DNA from 2 places in the Micromonospora sp. CNZ322 genome. Region 2 is predicted to be linked to the other one. Evidence: predicted binding sites of a transcription regulator. Region 2 holds the regulator's gene; the other holds the start of a gene.
The links. Region 2 encodes HspR, which represses chaperone genes until heat shock. Its sites were predicted from a motif close to TTGAGTNNNNNNNACTCAA; they were not measured.
Positions count from the first base shown of each region.

Region 1 (6,739 bases), on a different contig from region 2:
GGCGGAGAGGTGGTTGACGGTGCAGACGAGACAGTAGACCTCCCCCGCGTACCGAAAGGGCCCCCGCCGTCGGAAGACGGCGGGGGCCCGATGGTCGGAGCGGAGCGTCAGACCGCGAAGAGCGCCGGACCGTCCAGCGTCTTCACGTCGGCCGGGCGCAGCGCCAGGGCGAGCACGTCGGCCACGTCGGCCAGGGTGTGCACGGTCAGCGCCTCGCGCACCTCGGTCGGCAGGTCGTCCAGGTCGGGCTCGTTGCGCGCCGGGATGATCACCTCGGTGAGGCCGGCCCGGTGCGCGGCGAGCAGCTTCTGCTTCACCCCACCGATCGGCAGCACCCGGCCGGAGAGCGTCACCTCACCGGTCATCCCGAACTCGGGGCGGACCGGGCGACCGGTGACCAGCGACGCCAGGGCCGTGACCATGGTGATGCCGGCGCTCGGACCGTCCTTGGGCACCGCGCCCGCCGGGAAGTGGACGTGGATCCGACGTCCGGCGAGAGCGTTCGGGTCGATGCCGAACCGCCGCCCGTTGGATCGCAGGTAGGAGAGCGCGATTTGCGCCGACTCCTTCATCACGTCACCGAGCTGGCCGGTCAGGGTCAGCCCCGGCTCGCCCTCCATGCTGGTCGCCTCGATGAAGAGCACGTCCCCACCGGCGCCCGTCACGGCCAGACCGGTGGCCACGCCCGGCACGGCGGTACGCTCGGCCGATTCCGGGGTGAACTTCGGCCGACCCAGGTAACCGGTGAGGTTGTCGGCGCCCACGCGTGCCGGCGTCGGATCCGTCGCCAGCGTCACCGCCACCTTGCGCAGGATCTTGGCCAGGGCGCGCTCGAGCTGCCGGACGCCGGCCTCCCGGGTGTACTCCCCCGCGATCAGCGCGAGAGCCTCATCGGCGACGCTGACCTCGTCGACGGTCAGCCCGGCCCGCTCCCGCTGCCGGGGCAGCAGGTGGTCGCGGGCGATGGCGACCTTCTCGTCCTCGGTGTACCCGTCCAGGGTGACCAGCTCCATCCGGTCCAGCAGGGGGCCGGGGATGGACTCCACCACGTTGGCGGTGGCCAGGAAGAGCACGTCGGACAGGTCGAGGTCGACCTCCAGGTAGTGATCCCGGAAGGTGTGGTTCTGGGCCGGGTCGAGCACCTCCAGCAAGGCGGCGGCCGGGTCACCGGCGTAGCCGGCGGCCAGCTTGTCCACCTCGTCGAGGAGCACGACCGGGTTCATCGAACCGGCCTCGCGCAGCGCGCGGACGATCCGACCGGGCAGCGCCCCCACGTAGGTGCGCCGGTGCCCGCGGATCTCCGCCTCGTCGCGGACGCCGCCGAGCGAGACCCGGACGAAGTTACGCCCGAGCGCCCGCGCCACGGACTCGCCGAGGCTGGTCTTACCCACCCCGGGAGGACCGGCGAGGGCGAGCACCGCGCCGGAGCCACGACCGCCGACCACACCGAGGTTGCGCTCGGCACGCCGGTTGCGCACCGCCAGGTACTCCAGGATGCGGTCCTTCACGTCGGACAGGCCGGCGTGGTCGGCGTCGAGCACCGCCCGGGCCGCGGCCAGGTCGGTGTTGTCCTCGGTACGCGTGCCCCACGGCATCTCGAGCACGGTGTCCAGCCAGGTACGGATCCAGCCCGCCTCCGGGGAGGCGTCGCTGGCCCGCTCCAGCTTGCCGACCTCGCGCATGGCCGCCTCGCGTACCTTCTCCGGCAGCTCGGCGGACTCGACGCGGGACCGGTAGTCGGCGGAGCCGTCGGGCTCGTCCTCGCCCAGTTCCTTGCGGATCGCGGCGAGCTGCTGGCGCAGCAGGAATTCGCGCTGGGACTTCTCCAGCCCCTCGCGGACGTCACTGTTGATCTGCTCGGTGACCTCCTGCTCGGCCAGGTAGTCCTTCACCCAGCCGACCAGCAGCTCCAGCCGGGCGGTGACGTCCGGCGCGGCGAGCAGCTCGGTCTTCTGCTCCAGCGTCAGCCAGGGCGCGTAGCCGGCCGAGTCGGCCAGCTCGGAGAGGTCGGTCATCCGCTCCACCGCGTCGATGACCTGCCAGGCGCCCCGCTGCTGAAGCACGGAGGTCACCAGGGCGCGGTACTCGCGGGCGAGTTCCCGGGCCCGACCGGCGTAGGCGGGTTCGTCGAGCTCGGTCGCCTCGACCCAGAGGGCGGCACCGGGGCCGGGCACGCCGGAGCCGATCCGGGCCCGGGACAGGCCACGGATGACGGCGGCGGGCTCACCCTCGGGCAGCCGGCCGACCTTCTCGATGGTGGCGACCACGCCCACCGGGCCGTACTCGCCGTCGATGCGCGGCACGGCCAGCAGCTTGCGGTCGCCGGTCGCACGCGCCGCGTCGATCGCGGCCTGGGTGGTGGGGTCGAGGGTCACCGGGATGACCATGCCGGGCAGCAGCACGGCGTCGGTCAGGGGAAGTACCGGAAGAGTTGCCATCGAACACCTGCTATCGCGTTGAGTTGAGCGTGTCTCACTCAAGTAACAAAGCGTTCCCCTTGTTCCGGTGTGTGACCCAGACCACTCTTCCACCCGGTCCGTCGGGTCGCCCGGGACCGGCGGACGACCCGACGCGATACCTCAGGTGAGCTTGCTCTTCACCGTGTTCTTCACCGAGCCGGCCACCCCCGGGTTGGTGCCGTACAGGCGAGGGTCACCCGGGGGCAGCACCGGTTCCGGCGCGTTCGCCCGCGGGTTGTCGTCGTACCGGAACTCGCCCTTGCCGTCCGGCGAAGGCCCGGACGCCCAGCGCCCCTGGGCGGCGTCGGTGCCCGAGGAGAAACCCAGGTAGGTGTAGCCGTACTCCTCAGTGAGCTCGCCCGAGTCCGGGAAGGCCTCCGGCACCGGCATCTCCTCCAGCCCGTCCTCCTTGAGCTGCTCGATCGCCGCCAGCCACATGTTCTGGTGCATCGTGTCGCGAGCCAGCAGGAAGCGCAGCATCTGCTTGACGCCCGGATCGTCGGTCATGTGGAACAACCGGGCGACCTGGAGCCGACCCTGCGCCTCGGCGGTGACGTTGAGCTGGAAATCGGCCAACAGGTTGCCGCTGGCGGTGATGAACGCGCCGTTCCAGGGCACCCCGTTGGAGTCGGCGGGCAGGGCGCCGCCACCGCCGTGGATGAAGTGCGCCGGGTTCTCACCGGCGTACGTCGCGGCGCCTCCGGGGTCCTCCGCGATCCCCTCGGTCAGCGACAGCGGCGCGTTGTCCAACAGCCGGGTGATCATCGTGACGATCATCTCGACGTGGCCCATCTCCTCCGTGCCGACGTCGAGCAGCAGGTCCTTGTACTTGCCGGGCAGTCGGCAGTTCCAACCCTGGAAGAGATACTGGTTGGCGACCGTCATCTCGCCCCACTTGCCGCCCAACACCTCCTGCAACCGGCGGGCGAACGCCGCATCCGGGCCGTCCGGCTTGGCTTCGAACTGCAGATCCTTGACGTGGCTGAACATCCAACCTCCTCGGTACCGGAAATAGGTAGCGAGGCCGTTCCCGCCGCGCTGACCCGAGCGGGCCAACCGGTGTCCCGCCCGGGTCAGCGCACCGGGCGAACCATCGGCAGCAGCACCTCCAGCGCCACTCCACGGGGCCGTAGCCGGTGCGCCCGCAACGCTCCCCCGTCCGTCGCGACGAGCTGTCGCGCGATCCACAGGCCCAGACCGGACATCCCGACGGCCGGCGCCGGACGCCGCAGCGCGACCAGCAGCGCATCGTCGACCCGGCCCTCGTCGGTGACCAGGATGCTCAGGCTGGAGCCGCGCAGAGTGGCGTAGAGCCCGACCTGGCCGTCCGGCGGCCCGTGAAGCAACGCGTTCTGCACCAGGTTGACCAGTACCTGTCGGGTTCGTCCGGCCGGCACCGGGCAGGAGGCCGCCACCCGGGTGGCCCGCGCCCGCCGACGGCCCACCGGCACCAACGCGGCGGCCTCCCGCAGGATGCCCGCCAGCGCGACGGCCGGCTCCGGCTGCGCAGTCGACGTCAGCACGCCGGTGCCGGCGGTCGCGTCGCGGAGCAGGCTCTGCAGGTGGGCGGCCTGGTCGCGGGCCAGCTCACTGAGTGCCCGCCGGTCGTCCCCGGTCAGCTCCCGACGCTCGTCGGCCAGCGCGCGGGTCAGTGAGGTCAGTGTGCTGATCGGTGTCCGGAACTCGTGGCACAGCACCCGCAGCAGCAACTCCGAATCGGCCGCCGTCGGTCGTCTCTCGCCGGGTGTCGGCTCAATGGGGCGCAACCCTCGCAGCAGGTCCCGCAAACCATGCCGTACGCGCATCCACCCGACTCCCCTCGTTCGGTGCGAACCCGCATGATCGGTACCCGCTGGGGAACGGCGCAGACATGCCGGGAGCCTCCACCTTGCGACTCGTCGTCGTGGACGATCACCCCCTTTTCGTCCGCGGCCTGGAGTTGCTGCTCCCGATCACCACCAACGGCCGGGCCGAGGTGGTCGCCTCGACCGGCGACGCGGCCGCGGCGGCGGCCCTGGTCAGCAACTACTGCCCCGACCTGGCCCTGGTCGACCTGCACATGCCGCCGCCCGGCGGCATCCGGGCGGTGGCCGCGATCCGGCGGACCACCCCACGGGTACGGGTGGTCGCGATGTCCGGTTCCGCCGAGCCCGGCCCAGCGGTGGAGGCGCTGCGGGCCGGCGCCGAAGGGTTCCTGCCCAAGACCAGCGAACCGGAGGAGCTGCTGCCCCCGCTGCTGGCGATCCTCGACGGCTGGGCGGTGCTGCCGGCCGAACTGCTGCGCGCCATGCTGCGACCCACGCGCTCCGCGTCAGTCGACCTGGACGGCGAGGAACGGCGACTGCTACGAGCGATCGCCGCCGGCCGCAGCACCGTCGACATCGCCGAAGAACTGCACGTCTCCGAACGGACCGTGAAACGGATGACCGCCGCGTTGCTGCGCAAGTTGCGGGTCTCGAACCGGGCCGAGGCGGCTGCCGTCGCCGGCCACAGCGGCATCCTCGGGGAATGAAGCCTCGGCACCGAACCGATTCACGGTTTTGCTCTGCAACGGAATCGCGACGCGCCGAATGAATGGAAGGCATATTGTTGCGGATTACCGGGGTGGTAGGTCAGACTTTGGACACATCCCGCCGCACACAGGGAGTAATCGGCAATGGCGAGAAAAGTAATCACGGTCCTGACCGACGACCTCGACGGTGGGAAGGCCGACCGGACGGTTGAGTTCAGTCTCGACGGCGTGGCCTACACGATCGATGTCTCCGACGAGAATGCCGGCGTCCTGCGCAAGGCGCTCGATCCGTACATCAATGCGGGTCGGCGGATCGGGCGCGGCCCGGTGGAGAGCACCCGTTCAGTCCGGCGACCGGGGCGACCGGCCGGCGCGGGAATGGATCGGGAGCAGAACCGGGCCATCCGGGAATGGGCCGTCAAGAACGGCTACAAGATTTCCGAGCGGGGCCGGATCCCGGTTGAGGTCGTCGAGGCGTACAAGAGCCGCTGACGCGACTCGACGGGGCCCCGCCGGAAACGGCGGGGCCCCGTCGTTTGTCCGGGCGCTGGAAACGAAGCGGCGGCCGGCCACCCCGGGTTGTCGCCCCGGGTGGCCGGCCGCCGTTGGTACGTCAGCTCAGTTGACGTCGATGCGCACCGAGTCGAAGGCGGGGGTCTGGTTGGCCCGCTCCATCATCGGCAGGCGGTGCGAGCCGTCACCGGCCCAGACGGAGCACTGGGCGGTACCGGACTCCGGCAGGCCCGGAATCTGGATCGTCACCTCGTCGGGCTGGGCGCCACCGCGACCGTCCTCGGTCGCGACGAAGAACGCGGGCACCTCCTGCGGCTCCGGCGGAGCGGTCAGGCTGTCCAGCATCCGGCAGGCGGTGTGGAAGTGACCGCGGACCAGGCCCTGGTCGTTGAGGAGCGAGCTCTCCACGTAGTAGCCACCCTGACCGGCGGCCAGGAAACGGTCCCGGACCAGGTTGCGGGTGCTGACCCGCAGGGTGAAGGGCTGGTTCTGCCCGACCTGCTCGGGGAACTGGGTGATCAGCAGCGACGGGTTGTTGGCCGCCGCGCCGACCTCACCGAACTCGGTGCTCACGCAGCGGTTGCCGTTCTGGAAACCGTCGTGCGGCTGGAGGCGGCTCTCGTCGCAGTCGTTGGCGAGCACACCGAGCCCGGCGCCGGGCGCGGTACCACCGCCGTTGTTCCCGCCACCGTTGTTGCCACCGCCGTTGTTGCCGCCACCCGGGGTGGTGGTGGGGGTGGTGCCACCGCCATTGTTGCCGCCCGTGCCGCCGGTGGGCTGCACCTGGCACTCGGCGAGCTGCGCGAGGCCCTGCGGCCGGGGACCGACCCGGTCGATGGCGGTCGTGATCCGGTCCAGCACGGCGCGGCGCTTGCCGGCCAACGGCTGGAGGATCGCGCTGCGGATGAACGCCTCACCCTTGTTGCCCTCGGCGGCGAGCCGGCGGTCCGCCTCGGCGATCTGGGTCTGCAACTGGGCGAGGTTGCGGTCCACCTCGGCTCGCGCCCGGTTCGGCACCTGCGGCAGTTTGGCCGCCACATCCGGACAGGCGACAGCCGTGCCGGTGCCCACCGTGCCGTCCTTGCCGTCCTCGCACTCGGGGACCGACTGCTGTCCGTCACCCCAGTGATTACGCACCCACCGACCGTTCTGCCAGGTCCGGGTGGTCGAGCCGCCGCCGGTCGGCGCGGTAGCGCCCGGGCTCGGCTCCACGCACTGCCCGGCAGCCGGACGTGGCTTATTTGTCCGCCGGTCC
Region 1 is NZ_VITD01000002.1:261,202-267,940, reverse strand. Features, by position in the region: gene lon (endopeptidase La) at 108-2,438, opposite strand; gene FB453_RS06270 (manganese catalase) at 2,580-3,449, opposite strand; gene FB453_RS06265 (sensor histidine kinase) at 3,533-4,264, opposite strand; gene FB453_RS06260 (response regulator) at 4,348-4,971, shown strand; gene FB453_RS06255 (histone-like nucleoid-structuring protein Lsr2) at 5,116-5,463, shown strand; gene FB453_RS06250 (hypothetical protein) at 5,590-6,739, opposite strand, start outside.
Region 1: a site for HspR is predicted at 2,462-2,480, ahead of lon (endopeptidase La). Genes of this name have one in related genera too.

Region 2 (6,739 bases):
CGCGGCGATCTCGTCGGTGGCCTCGGCGGGCACCCGGTCCAGCACCATGGCGATCACCGCGCCGCGCGTCCGGGCACTGCGCAGCAGCTCCCAGGGCACCGCGTCGGCGTACCGGGCGGCGGTGGTGACGAAGAGCCACAGATCGGCCGCGGCCAGCAGCTGGGTGGCGAGCGCCCGGTTGGCGTCGACGACCGAGTCGATGTCGGGCGCGTCGAGGAAGGCCAGCCCGGCGGGCAGGGCCGGGGCGGTGACGAGGTGCAGGGCGCGCGGATCGTCGCTCGGCTCGGTGGTGCGGGTCAGACCGGGCAGGAGGTCACCCTGCCGAAACCACGCCGCGTCGGACGGGTTGCAGACCAGCACCGGTGAGCGGGTGGTCGGCCGGAGCACACCGGCGGCGCTGACCCGGGCCTTGACCAGGCTGTTGACCAGGGTCGACTTACCCGCGCCGGTGGAGCCGCCGACCACCACGAGCAGTGGGGCGTCCAACCGGGCGAGCCGGGGCAGCAGGTAGTCGTCGAGTTGGTCGGTGAGTGCTGTGGCGCTGTGCCGGGCAGAGTTGGCGGAGGGCAGCGCGAGGGGATACCGGGTCGCGCCGATCGCCTCCCGGAGGCCCGACAGTGCGCCGGGGAGGCTGTCGTCCCCGGTGGTGGCGGGCGGCTCCTCCGCGGCGTCCGGCGGGTCGGTGCGGGCTGCGACGGCGGGCGCACCGGAACGGGTGGCGGGATCGCCGTGCGTCGTCACCGCTAAAGCGTGCCCGACCGATGCAAGGGAAGACAACCGGACGGTAATAACGGCTGGGTTGCGTCGGGTTGACTCAAGTCAACTTGACGATTGGCCAACGCGTGGCACTATTGAGTCAAGTTCACTCAACTTGTGGTGGGGCCCGCTGCGGGCGGTGCTCGCCAGCAGCCCACGGGCGATGCCCGTCACCTGCACAACCTTACGAAGCGAGGAAGCGAAGATGGCACGTGCGGTCGGTATCGACCTCGGCACGACGAACTCCTGCGTCAGCGTTCTCGAGGGCGGTGAGCCCACCGTCATCGCCAACGCTGAGGGGTCGCGGACGACTCCTTCGATCGTCGCGTTCGCCCGCAACGGCGAGGTGCTCGTCGGTGAGGTCGCCAAGCGCCAAGCGGTGACCAACCCGGACCGGACGATCCGGTCGGTCAAGCGCGAGGTCGGCACGAACTGGTCCGTCGACATCGACGGCAAGAAGTACACCCCGCAGGAGATCTCGGCCCGGACGCTGATGAAGCTCAAGCGGGACGCCGAGGCGTACCTGGGTGAGCAGATCACCGACGCGGTGATCACCGTTCCGGCCTATTTCAACGACAGCCAGCGCCAGGCCACCAAGGAGGCCGGTGAGATCGCCGGCTTCAACGTGCTGCGGATCGTCAACGAGCCGACCGCGGCCGCCCTGGCGTACGGGCTGGACAAGGGCTCCAAGGAGCAGACCGTCCTGGTCTTCGACCTCGGCGGCGGCACCTTCGACGTGTCGCTGCTGGAGCTGGCCGAGGGCGTCGTCGAGGTCAAGTCGACCAGCGGTGACAACCAGCTCGGTGGCGACGACTGGGACCAGCGGATCATCGACCACCTGGTCAAGACGTTCCGCGGTGAGCACGGCATCGACCTGGCTCAGGACAAGATGGCCCTCCAGCGGCTCCGCGAGGCAGCCGAGAAGGCCAAGATCGAGCTGTCCGCCGCCACCACCACCAACATCAACCTGCCGTACATCACCGCCGGCGCGGCCGGCCCCCTGCACCTCGACGTGACGCTCAGCCGCGCCGAGTTCCAGCGGATGACGCAGGACCTGCTGGACCGTTGCAAGGGCCCGTTCGAGCAGGCCGTGAAGGACGCCGGGATCAAGATCTCCGACGTCGAGCACGTCATCCTGGTCGGCGGTTCGACCCGGATGCCCGCCGTGACGGACCTGGTCAAGCAGCTCACCGGTCGCGACCCCAACAAGGGCGTCAACCCGGACGAGGTGGTCGCCGTCGGTGCCGCCCTCCAGGCCGGTGTGCTCAAGGGTGAGGTCAAGGACGTCCTGCTGCTCGACGTGACCCCGCTGAGCCTGGGCATCGAGACCAAGGGCGGCATCTTCACCAAGCTGATCGAGCGCAACACCACCATCCCGACCAAGCGTTCCGAGGTCTTCACCACGGCGGATGACAACCAGCCGTCGGTGCTGATCCAGGTGTTCCAGGGTGAGCGGGAGATCGCGGCGTACAACAAGAAGCTCGGCACCTTCGAGCTGACCGGCCTCCCGCCGGCGCCGCGCGGCGTGCCGCAGATCGAGGTCGCCTTCGACATCGACGCCAACGGCATCGTCAACGTGCACGCCAAGGACCTGGGCACCGGCAAGGAACAGAAGATGACGATCACCGGTGGCTCCTCGCTGCCGAAGGACGACATCGAGCGGATGCGCCGGGACGCCGAGGAGCACGCGGAGGAGGACAAGCGCCGCCGCGACGACGCCGAGACCCGCAACGTGGCCGAGGCGCTCCAGTGGCAGACCGAGAAGTTCCTCGCCGAGAGCGGCGACAAGCTGCCCGGTGAGAACCGTGAGCAGCTCAACGAGGCGCTCGGCGAGCTGCGTGGCGCCCTCGGCGGTCAGGACATCGAGAAGATCAAGTCGGCGCACGAGAAGCTGGCTCAGGTCTCCCAGCAGGCCGGTTCGCTGCTCTACTCGCAGCAGGCCGAGCAGGGTCAGCAGCCGGGTGGCGAGCCCGGCCCGGGTGCGACCGGCGCGACCGGTGCGACCGGTGCGACCGGCGCGCAGGCCGGCGGCGCCGACGACGTGGTCGACGCGGAAATCGTGGACGAGGACGGCAAGAAGTGACCGTCGGCCTCCGACACGTTTCCACCGCGAAGGGGATGAGGTAGCCGCATGACGCAGAAGCCACGAGCCGCCGACCCGGGCGACACCGGGTCGACGCCGGGTGGCTCCGCGACCACGGAGCCGACCGGCGACGGGGAGCGGGTCGTCATCCGCAACAACCGCAAGCTCGTCGACACCGCCGAGCCGGAGGGGACCGCCGCCGACGCGGAGACCGGTGTGCCGGCCGAGGGTCTGGTCGAGGACGCCGAGGTCGTGGTCGACGAGATCGAGGTCGAGGTCAACTCCACCGACGGGCCGGAGCCGTCCGGTCCGCCGGTGGTGGACGCCCCGGCGCAGCCGGTGGACGGCGGCGGCACGGGCACCTCGCTCGGCGCCGAGCTGGAGGCGCTGCGGGCCGAGCTCGACGAGCGGACCCGGGATCTGCAGCGGGTGTCGGCCGAGTACGCCAACTACCGCAAGCGGGTCGACCGCGACCGCAGCCTCGTACAGGAGCAGGCGACCGGCTCGGTGCTGGCCGCGCTGCTGCCGATCCTGGACGACCTGGACCGGGCCCGGGAACACGGCGACCTGGTCGGGCCGTTCGGCACGGTGGCGGAACAACTCACCACCGCGCTGGGCAAGTTCGGCCTGAACGCCTTCGGCGAGCAGGGCGACCCGTTCGACCCGACCCGGCACGAGGCGGTCGCGCACCAGACCTCGGCCGACGTCAGCGAGCCGACCTGCGTACAGGTCATGCGACGCGGCTACCAGCTCGGTGAGCGGCTGCTGCGCCCCGCGCTGGTCGCGGTCGCGGATCCGGAATAGTGCCAGACAGTGACCGGGCCGTCCCGCCCACCGCTCAGCGGTGGGCGGGACGGCCGGGCCACCAGGGTCGGAAGGAGGTGGACCGGTGAGTTCGAAGGACTGGATCGAGAAGGACTTCTACGCCGTGCTCGGCGTGGACAAGGCCGCCTCCGCGGATGACATCAAGAAGGTGTACCGCAAGGTGGCCCGGGAGTCGCACCCGGACCACAACCCGGGCGACCCGAAGGCCGAGGAGCGGTTCAAGGCCGCGTCCGAGGCGTACAACGTGCTGTCGGACAGCGGCCGCCGTCGCGAGTACGACGAGATGCGTTCGCTGTTCGGCTCGGGCGCGTTCCGGCGCAACGCCCGGGGTGGGGGTCAGCCCGGCGGCATGCCGTTCGACGTCTCCGACATGTTCGGCGGCGGAGGCGGAGGCGGCGATCGTCGCTTCGGCGGCGCCGGCTTCCAGGACCTCTTCAGCTCGATCTTCAGTGGCGGTCAGGCCGGTGGGCAGGCCGCACCACACGGTCCGGCCCGTGGTCGGGACGTGGAGACCGAGGTGGCGCTGGACTTCGGCGACGCGGTGCGTGGAGTGACGCTGCCCCTGACGCTGCGCGCGCCGGGAGTCTGTGACACCTGCCACGGCAACGGGGCCAAGCCCGGCACCCAGCCGCGTACCTGCCCGGTCTGTCATGGTGCCGGCGTCACGACCCGCAACCAGGGGTCGTTCAGCTTCTCCGAGCCGTGCCGCAACTGCCAGGGCGTCGGCACCGTGGTCGAGGAGAAGTGCCCGGAGTGCCACGGCAGCGGCGGTGTCACCAAGACCCGCACCATGAATGTGCGCTTCCCAGCCGGTGTGGCCGACGGTCAACGCATCCGGCTGGCCGGGCGTGGCGAGCCGGGCGAGCGCGGTGGCCCAGCCGGCGACCTCTTCGTGCACGTCAAGGTTCGGCCGGACGAGCTGTTCGGGCGTACCGGAGACGACCTGACGCTGACCGTGCCGGTCACCTTCGCGGAGGCCGTGCTCGGCACGGACCTGCGGGTGCCCACGCTCGACGGCGCGGTGACCCTGCGGGTGCCGCCGGGGACGCCGAGCGGGCGGGTGCTGCGGGCCCGGGGCAAGGGTGTGGTCCGCCGCGACGGGCAGGCTGGTGACCTGCTGGTCACGCTGGACGTGGTGGTGCCGGCCCGATTGTCGGACGAGGCGCGCACGGCGCTGGAGTCGTTCGCCGAGCAGACCCCGCCGGCGGCCCGGGAACATCTCGACGCACGGGTGCGTCGAGTCAGTTAGTCCGGTGGAATGGACGCGGAGGTGAGCGGGATGTCGGGCGAGTTCCTCGGTTCGGGCGACCCTGCCTACGAGGCCAAGGTGCTGATGATCTCGGTAGCGGCACGGATGGCGGGGATGCACCCGCAGACCCTGCGCCAGTACGACCGACTGGGGCTGGTGCAGCCCGGCCGGGCCGCTGGTGGCGGGCGTCGTTACAGCGTCCGGGACGTGGTGCTGCTGCGCGAGGTGCAGCGGCTCAGCCAGGACGACGGGATCAACCTGGCCGGCGTCAAGCGGATCATCGGGCTGGAGCGGCTGCTGGAGCAGGCGCAGCAGCGGGTGGCCCGGCTGGAGGCGGAGCTGGACGCCGCGTACCGCCGGGTGGCGGAGCTGGAGTCGCTGGCTCGCTTCCCGGGCCGGGATCTGGTGCCGACCAACCGCACGTCCACCGCCCTGGTGGTGTGGCGTCCCCGCCGGACGCCCGATCGCTGACCTGTCGCTCACCCGGATCTGTCTTCTCGGCCCGGACCGCGCTGGATTCCCGGCGCGGTCCGGGCCGCTTCGGTTAGCCTGTCGATAAGGGTCCAATCGGCTTAATCCGGACCTACCGGCATGGCGAGGGGGAGCGATGGCGGAACCGGCGAAGAAGGTGGCCCAGCAGACCGAGGACCGGTTGGAGAACCTGGCCGAGACCGTCCGCAAGAAGTTCGACAAGGTGACCGACGGGACCTACCGGGACCGGGTCATCGCGGGCCGGTTCGCCGAAGACGGCGACCATGCCGGCGAACGGGGCCGAGCCGAGACGGAACGCAAGCAGGACTGACCGGTGACCGACGTGCGGGCCGGGACCCACGGGGGGTCCCGGCCCGTTCGCCGTGATCGGGGGTCCCGGCCCGCGGCCGTAATCGGGGGTCCCAGTTCGTTCGCCGTTTCCGACCGAGGACCGGTGACGCCGACTCCTGGGCGTCAGGCCGACTCGCAGGTCCTTTCGAGCTGAATCGTTTGCGACATCAGCTTCAAAGGGCTGCAAACAGCACAGCCATCCCACAGCCGCTGACGAGGGAGCCGTCTCAGCCGAGGCGGCGGTTCTCGCGGACCAGGCCGCCCTCGCACCAGTCCCGGTAGACGAAGAGGTCCGGTCGGGCCAACAGCACCCGGCCGTTGTGTGCCCAGACCTTCATCAGCTCGTCGCCGTCACGCTCGGCCTGTTCGACGAGCTTGCGGAAGCGGCGCTTGGGGTGGGCGCGGAAGTTCGTCCGGATGCCGTCGGCCGCGTAGATGTAGAGGCAGTGCAGCGCGAAACGTCGGGCCGGGCAGGTTGGATCCATCGCTAACTCGAAGAGTGTCAACACCAGCCGGTCGCCGGAGACCAGCAGGTCCCAGTCGGGTGGCATCGAGGCCAACGGCACCGAATCGGGCTTGTACGCCCAAGCTCGCAACTCCGCCGGAGTCGGATCGACGGGGTTGGCGAAGCCGTGGAACGTCGACTCCTGCACGCTCACCGGCCAACCTTCCGCTCTCGCCCGCGTTTGGCAACGCTGCCTGCGGACCCTGGCTGCTGCGGCGAAACGGTAACCCGCCGTCGGGTGCTGCGGTAGTACCCGTGAGGAGCAATTCCGCAACCGTTGGCACGGGCGGGTCCATTGCATCGACAGCACGGCCGATGATGCTCCTGTGACAGTCCACGTCAGACTGCGGCGTTCAGGTGAAGCTCACTGCAGTGAGTCGACGACTGGGATCGGCTCCCGCCGTTGGGCCGCCGCGCGGTTGCGCAGCCACCGCTTGAACCACGGGAAGTCGGGCAGTCGAGCCAGGATCGGCCCGGTCACCACGGTGATCAGGACGTA
Region 2 is NZ_VITD01000007.1:332,111-338,849, forward strand. Features, by position in the region: gene FB453_RS19290 (ABC transporter) at 1-741, opposite strand, end outside; gene dnaK (molecular chaperone DnaK) at 962-2,839, shown strand; gene grpE (nucleotide exchange factor GrpE) at 2,888-3,643, shown strand; gene dnaJ (molecular chaperone DnaJ) at 3,729-4,913, shown strand; gene FB453_RS19310 (heat shock protein transcriptional repressor HspR) at 4,944-5,384, shown strand; gene FB453_RS19315 (hypothetical protein) at 5,521-5,715, shown strand; gene FB453_RS19320 (hypothetical protein) at 5,963-6,394, opposite strand; gene FB453_RS19325 (cation:proton antiporter) at 6,605-6,739, opposite strand, start outside.